Regions from separate parts of the Cupriavidus basilensis genome, predicted to be linked through region 2. Evidence: predicted binding sites of a transcription regulator. Region 2 holds the regulator's gene; the other holds the start of a gene.

Region 1 (3,977 bases), 760 kb from region 2:
GCCAGCGATCGAGCCGCCGTCAGGCGATGGTGTACCTGTTCTGCCGGCTGCGGGAATAGAGCCCGCGTGCGAGTTCCAGGATGTGGTCGCGGTGGCGGTCGAATGCCTCCAGCACGGCAGGCTCGTCCGGGCGCAGTTCGGGGCTGAGGTTGGAGAGTACCGCTCGGTCGACCTCGAAGGAGATCTCACGCGAACTGTCGTAGCCCCAGAAACATACGCAATGCCTGGACGGGTCGTAACTCCGGCTGGGATTGGGAAAATTAAGTGCCATGTCTGTATCCTAGTCCGATTCGGCCCCCTCTGTACGGTATAGAAGGCAGGACTGCCGTATTTGCGCCGGATTGGGCAAAGATCCCATCCGCAAGTCTGGAGAAGACCCCTTCTCACTGCCATATCGCTTACCGATGACCTAGTGCCGGGCCGCACAGACATGCCACGACATAGGTGTCGGGAAAACCAGATCTAAGCATCTTCTACTTCGCCCGCGCGCAGCCAGACCGTACGATTCCCATCGCAACCACGGTGGCACGATCGCCGTGATCCAGGACAGGACGGCAACCATAAAGCTGTCCGCCGGACATCAACACAAGGGTCAAGGGGTCTTATGAAAAGCTTGCGCGGAGCCAGCAACGGGTGGGCGCCGGATGTCGAGGTGACCGACAGGGGCATCTGGAAAAACACGATCGCCGCAGCCAGCCACGCGCTGGAAACCGTCGCCCTCATCGAGCACGGCGTTGGCATGACATTAAAGCTGCAGCGCAAGGTCCGTGCGCTGCGCGAGCGTTTGCACGCCACGCAAACCGAACTGGACCGCTACCGCGACATGCACGCCGCCGCCATGGAAGCGTTGCGCCAGGCCGAGGTGACACCGCCCGAAGACACCGGCCGGCTGCGCGCCGAGGGCGAAGCCCTGCAGATGCGCCACCGTGCCTACAAGCTGCTGGTCGAGCACTATGCCCGGGCCGGCATACCCATCGACCTGGCCGTCTTCGCCAGGCAGCGCCGCCAGGTCCTCCAGCACATCCTTTTCCAGCAGCGCCGCGGCGTCGCGCCAGCGCAGATCAGCGTCGACGATATCGCCTTCCTGCTGCGCTGATCCCATCGCCAGAGGGGAAAGAGATTCCGACGGCCATTGCGACAATCGCGAGCCAGCCGGATCCGCTTACACCGGCTGCGCTTTCAAAGGCCCGCGCAGTTAGCGGGCTTTTTTTTCGCGCCGGCGGGCCGGCGCCATGACTGCCACCTACGTGCATCGCTGGTAGCGCGACCGGGACACAGCGGTATTCCCGGCAGAATTCGATATACTGTACATGCATACAGTAACCCGCCGACGCCATGTCATCTGTACCCCGCCGCATCGCCCACCTGGATATGGACGCGTTCTACGCGTCCGTCGAGCTATTGCGATATCCGGAGCTGCGCGGCAAGCCCGTGGTGATCGGTGGTGGACGAAATGCGGTACCCGAGATACTGCCCGACGGCAGCCGGCGCTTTGCCCGCCTGCGCGACTACGCCGGGCGCGGCGTCGTCACCACATCCACCTACGAAGCCCGCGCGCTGGGCGTGTTCTCCGCCATGGGTATGATGAAGGCCGCGCAGCTCGCCCCCGACGCCATCCTGCTGCCCACGGATTTCGACTCGTACCGGCACTACTCCCGCCTGTTCAAGGCTGCCGTCGCCACCTTCACCAGCGACATCGAAGACCGCGGCATCGACGAGATCTACATCGACCTGAGCGACTTGCCCGGCGAGCCCGCCGATATCGGCACCCGCATCAAGCAAGCGGTGCGCGAAGCCACGGGACTGAGCTGCTCCATCTGCATCGCCCCCAACAAGCTCCTCGCCAAGATCGGCTCCGAACTCGACAAACCCGACGGCCTCACCCTGCTGGCAGCCAGCGATGTGCCACTGCGCATCTGGCCGCTGCCCGTGCGCAAGGTCAACGGGATCGGCCCGAAGGCCACCGAGAAACTCGCCACGCTGGGCATCGCCACGGTCGGCGACCTCGCCAGCGCGGACCTGGGCATGCTGCAAAGCCATTTCGGCCGCAGCTACGCCGCCTGGCTGGCCGAGATCGCGCAAGGCCATGACGAACGCCCGGTGGTCACCAGTTCGGAGCCCAAGTCCGTGAGCCGGGAAACCACCTTCGAGCGCGACCTGCACCCCAGGCAAGACCGCCAGACCCTCTCCGAAGTCTTTACCGGCCTGTGCCAGCGCGTGGCGGAAGACCTTCGCCGCAAGGGCTACGTGGGCCGCACCATCGGCGTCAAGCTGCGCTACGACGACTTTCACACCGTCACCCGCGATCTCAGCATGCCAGCGCCGACGGCGGACGCCGTACAACTGCGGCGCGCCGCCACCGAATGCGTCAAACGCGTTCCGCTGGATCGGAAGATCCGCTTGCTGGGCGTGAGGGTCAGCGCGCTGACGCCTGCGGGAGAGCTGGAGCCGGCTGCGCTGCCGGTACAGGCAGAGTTGCCTTTCGCCGACAACGCTTAGCTGGCTCCGCCGCGAGCCGATCCGTCTGATAGTATTGGCGCAGCCGTGCATAACTTCGCAGCACCTGCGCACAATCAACACCTTCGGGCTAACGTCAATTGTCATTTGACCTGGATATGCGGGCCTCTACCGAAGCGGAAACCAGACGTGAACGCATCGACACCTCAAGGTCGCTGAACCTGACAGTCGCCTTACAGCAAGAGCGGTTTGACGCGCTGACACGACTCGCGCGGCACCTCTTCAGGGTTCCGGTTGCGCTGGTTACGCTGCATGACGTGCCCCATGATGCACATACTGGCGACGTTCCCATCCTCATCGACGGCCTGCACATGGGCTTTCACGCGGCGTGCCCTCTGACCACATCGAGCGGCAGCCGGCTTGGCGCCTTCTGCCTGTTCGATGCCGGATCACGCGAACTGGACCAGGCGGAGCGCGGTCTCCTGCAGGACTTTGCCGACATGGCGGTCGCCATCATCGAGCGCGACCTGGCCCAAGGCAAACTGAACGACGACGCCAGCAGGCTGGAGGAAAACGAAAAGCGGCTTGAACTGGCCATCGCCGGAAGCGGCACGGGCGTCTGGGACCGGGATATCCAGGCGGGCAGCATCCACTATTCGGCCGGCTGGAAAGCCATCATCGGCTACGAAGAATCCGAGATCACCAACCGGATCGAAGACAGCTATACCCGCATCCATCCCGAGGACCTCGCCTACGTCCAGGCCACCATACAAGCCCACTTCAACCAGGAAACGGAAAGCTACGCGGTAGACCACCGGATCCGCTGCAAGGATGGCAGCTATAAATGGATATCCAGCCGCGGCAAGGTTGTCAGCCGCGGCAGCAACGGCGAGCCGCTGCGCATGATCGGCACCACCACCGATATCACGGCCATCCAGGCACTCGCCGAAGAACTGCAGCAAACCGTCGACCTGATCACCAGCCTGACCAACGAAGTCCCGGGCCTGGTATTCCAGCATCGCCTGTTGCCGACGGGGGAATCCTTCCTGCCCTACGCCAGCGCCGGCATCGCCGATATCTACGAGCTCACGCCGCAACAGGTAGCCGCCAGCACAGGCCCCATCCATGCCGTCATCCATCCCGACGATCTGGAAGCCTACCGCGCCTCGCTTCACGCGTCCGCCGCGAGCCTGACACCCTGGCACCTCGAGTACCGCGTCGAACTGCCCAGGCAAGGGCTGCGCTGGCGGCAAGGCGACGCGCGCCCCCGCCGGCTCGACGACGGCAGCACGCTATGGCACGGATTCATCACAGACGTGACCGAGCGCAAGCGCATCGAGGGAGAATTGCAGGAATTTGCAACCATCGATTTCCTGACGCAACTACCCAATCGCCGTCACTTCGTCGTGCGGATCGAACAGGAGCTCGCACGGATCCAGCGCACCGACAGCCGCCCTGCCGCCGTCCTGACGTTTGACCTCGACCACTTCAAAGCCATTAACGACACCTGGGGCCATGCC
Region 2 (3,977 bases):
ACGCCCGCGCCAGCAGCATCGGTTAGCGCCTCCACCAGCGACTGGTGGACGGACCCGTTGCCAGCGGCCGCCACGACCAGGCCTGCCACGCCCGCCCGCGCCAAGGCATCCACCACGATCCGGCCCGGCTCCGCATAGCTAGCCACGATCTCGACCTGCGGCCATGCGCAAGGGACCGGCCAGGCCTTGACCGGCAAGCGGCTGGGGATACGCACAAAGCGCACGAGGTTGTCCTGAACAAAGCCAATCGGCCCAGATACCGGCGACACAAACGCATTCACCGCCGATGTGTGCGCCTTCATCACATCGCGCCCTGCGTGGATCTCCTGATTCATCACCAGCAGCACGCCCTTGGCCGTCGCGCCAGCATCCGCTGCTACGCGCACCGCATCCAGCAGGTTCAACGGGCCATCCGCCGACAACGAGGTCGACGGCCGCATCGCAGCCGTCAGCACGACTGGCACCGTACCCACGCAAGCCAGGTGCAGCAGCATGGCCGTTTCTTCCAGGGTATCGGTGCCGTGCGTAATGACAATGCCCGACACATCGGGCTGCGCGGACCAGTACGCCACACGCTCCACCAGCGTGGACCAGAGCGCGAACGACATGTCCTTGCTATCTACCTGCGCAACCTGCTCGGCCTCGATCCGAGCTACCGCGCCCAGCGCCGGCACCGCGTCGAGCAGCGCTGTCACCGGCACCGTCGCCGCCTGGTACTTCGCGCTGCTAGCTGGGTTGGAGGAAGAACCGGCAATGGTGCCGCCAGTAGCGAGCACGACGACGCGAGGCAGGAGAGACATGGCGGGAAAGTGGTCGGGAACCAGAAAAGTTGAACAGCAAGCAGCGCAACACGCTTCAGGTGCCGCGGATTGTAATCCCTCTGCCCGCACATCACGGCACGCGCCAAGATTCGTGGAACGCACCTGTCAATGCGCAAACTCCCAAAAATTCCGCTTGCACTTCACTCGATACTGTATAAAATCACAGCATACTGTTTAAACATACAGTGCTTCCAAACATCGGCGACCATGGCGACCCTGACACCGCGACAGCAGCAGATTTTCGACTTGATCCGCAGCAGCCTCCAGCACACGGGCTTCCCGCCCACGCGCGCTGAGATCGCCGCCAAGTTCGGCTTCTCCTCACCCAATGCAGCCGAGGAACACTTACGTGCCCTGGCCCGCAAAGGCGTGATCGAGCTCACCCCCGGCGCCTCCCGCGGCATCCGCCTCAAGGTCTCCCGCAGCGACTCGGAGCTACCCGACCAGTTTTCCCTGCCTATGGCCGGCGTCATGCAACTAACCCTGCCACTGGTCGGGCGCGTTGCAGCCGGCAGCCCGATCCTCGCCGCCGAACACATCGATCGCCAATACCAGGTCGACGCCTCGGTGTTCGACGTGCAACCCGATTACCTCCTGCGGGTGCGTGGCCTCAGCATGCGCGACGCCGGCATCCTCGATGGCGACCTGCTCGCCGTCAAGCGCGCCAGCGAAGCCGCCAACGGCAAGATCGTTGTCGCCCGCCTGGGCGACGACGTCACCGTCAAACGCCTCAACCGCCGCGGCGACACCATCGAGCTGATTGCCGAGAACCCCGACTTCCCCAGCATCATCGTGCAAGCCGGCCGCGAAGAGTTCTCACTGGAGGGCATCGCCGTCGGCCTCATCCGCCCCGGCGCCTTCTGACGAGTGCGGCTGAGGCGGGCTAACCCCGTACAAGCCGACACCCGATTGTGCCAACGCACCCGCATAGCGGGTACCGCTAACTGTTGTTGCAAGTCACCAGGTGTAGCCATGCTGCCAGCCAACCGCCTTTCCGCCCGCCGCCCCGTCAAGCCCGTGCCCTTCCGCCAGTCCAAAGGCGTACGCATCTACCAGGGCGCGCAACGACGCACCATGGTTGGCAGCATGGCCGCTATCTGCCGAATGCTCGAGCTGGAGGAATCCTCCAAGCTGGCGGGTTAAGCAGGTGGCACTGAAAAAAATTTGTGCAGAGTACTAGCCATCCGGCTTTTGGCATTGTATGATCTTGTTCTTCGTCGTTCGGCACCAAGCAGAACGACATCGACGGTGGCTGTAGCTCAGTTGGTAGAGTCCAGGATTGTGATTCCTGTCGTCGTGGGTTCGAGTCCCATCAGCCACCCCAGAATATATAAGGTTAGCGAGGTTTGCAGTTGCTAACTTAGCCAGAATTTTGGAAGAACATCTTCCAATTTTTGGAACTTGAAAAGCCCACCCCTTCGGTGGGCTTTTTGCTTTGGCTCGACGCATCGCACATCAACACTGTATATCCATACAGTTAACTCAACTATCCGCGCTTGGCTTAGGACGACTCCTATACTGGACATCCATACAGTATCTAGTGAGAGAGACATGTTCGCCTGCGCCCCCGATACCGTCTATCTATATAGTCAGTCCCACGGGGCTGCGCGTTTGGCCATCCGCCGCCCCCGCCTCACCATCGACGATCCGCTGCTCACGGCCGACACCTGGAACCCGGAGGTAGAGGCCGCCGCTCAGGCCGCCGGCGCCACGCTGCACCTGATGGGTGTCGATACAGCGGCCATCCAGGCGCTGCCGTGGACCATCGACCGCCTGGCGTTCGAACACGACGGTGCGCGACTGAGCTTCTGCCTCGCCTATGGCGCTGACATCCTCGGCCCGAACACCATCCGACTACGCACCCGCGGCGAACGCCACTACGCCACCCGGCAGGAGATGGCATGTTCCCAGTGACCTACCAGGCGGCATCGATCTTCCTGGAAACCCAGTTCCTGCCCGGCGACACGGCCGAGCTGCGCCTGGACTGCGAAGGCGTCACGGTGTCAGCCAGCGCCGTGACCGTGCACGGCATCGAGACGCGCCACATCGAGAAGATGGTGTGGACGGCCGATTACCTCTCCTTCGAGCAGGACGGCCAGCACCATCGGATCAAGGTGGCCCGGCCGGCGGTGAAGACGCCGCTGCGCGCGCGGTTCCCGCGCCGCTGACTAGCAGCAGCCGCCTCGCCATGCCACCCAACACCCCAGAGAATTGGGTACGCGCGCTACGCCACGCCGTTCGCGGCGGCACGCCGGATGCCTATGGCGACCCCTTCAGCATGCAGCTGTACGTCCTGGACCCTCACGGCCAGCCAGTCCACACGCTGGACGGCAACGCGCATCATGAATTTCTGAGGGGCTGGTTCAAACGCTTCGTGCTGCGCACTGACCTTCCCGAGCAGGATGCCCGCGTCTGGACATGTTTCTGCCCATGGCCGGACAAGATGAACGACAAGCCAGTTTTTCTTACCCACCTGTCCGGGGGCGGCATCGACAAGATCTTCACCTCGGCGACGTGGCAAGATGCGCAGGACAAGCACCGGCGCGTCTCGGAGAAGGCGCGGCGGGTGCTGCCACTAACGCCCCTGCCAGGAGATGAGGATGTGCACTAACTATGCCCCGGTGCAGCGCCAGCTGCTGCGCGACGTCTTCGGCGTCGAGCCACCGCCCATCGACTATCCGCCTGAAACCTGGCCGGACTATGCCGCGCCGATAGTTGTGGCCGGCGCCGACGGCGCGCGCCAGGCCCTGGTGGGGACGTTCGGCATGGTGCCCAAGACGCGCATCCCGCCTGGCGTAGCCAAGTTTGACACCACCAACGCGCGATCGGAGACGGTCGGCGAGAAGCGGTCGTTCTCCGGGCCGTGGAAGAAGGGTCAGCTCTGCCTGGTGCCAGCCACCAGTTTCTACGAGCCGTTCTATGCGGAGGGGCAAGCAAAGTCGGTGCGCTGGCGGATCTGGCTGAAGGACGAACCTGAGTTCGCCATCGCCGGCCTGTGGCGGGATTGGCCAGATGGTGCCATCTCGTTCACCATGCTGACCATCAACTCGGACAAGCATCCGCTGATGAACCGCTTCCATGCCCCGGGCAAGGAAAAACGGATGATCGTCATCGTGCCGCGGGCGGAATGGGACGATTGGCTGACCTGCAGAGATC

What was found. Region 2 encodes LexA, which represses DNA repair genes until DNA is damaged. Its sites were predicted from a motif close to ACTGTATNNNNATACAGT; they were not measured.
Region 1: a site for LexA is predicted at 1,304-1,321, ahead of dinB (DNA polymerase IV). Genes of this name have one in related genera too.

Annotation. Positions count from the first base shown of each region.
Region 1 covers NZ_CP062803.1:1,721,147-1,725,123, reverse strand. Annotated here, with positions in the region: gene F7R26_RS07880 (DUF1488 family protein) at 20-271, opposite strand; gene F7R26_RS07875 (hypothetical protein) at 605-1,096, shown strand; gene dinB (DNA polymerase IV) at 1,336-2,499, shown strand; gene F7R26_RS07865 (sensor domain-containing diguanylate cyclase) at 2,616-3,977, shown strand, end outside.
Region 2 covers NZ_CP062803.1:2,485,619-2,489,595, forward strand. Annotated here, with positions in the region: gene F7R26_RS11195 (asparaginase) at 1-800, opposite strand, end outside; gene lexA (transcriptional repressor LexA) at 1,029-1,685, shown strand; gene F7R26_RS11205 (hypothetical protein) at 1,794-1,964, shown strand; tRNA gene F7R26_RS11210 (tRNA-His) at 2,070-2,145, shown strand; gene F7R26_RS11215 (hypothetical protein) at 2,433-2,735, shown strand; gene F7R26_RS11220 (hypothetical protein) at 2,723-2,989, shown strand; gene F7R26_RS11225 (hypothetical protein) at 3,010-3,432, shown strand; gene F7R26_RS11230 (SOS response-associated peptidase) at 3,422-3,977, shown strand, end outside.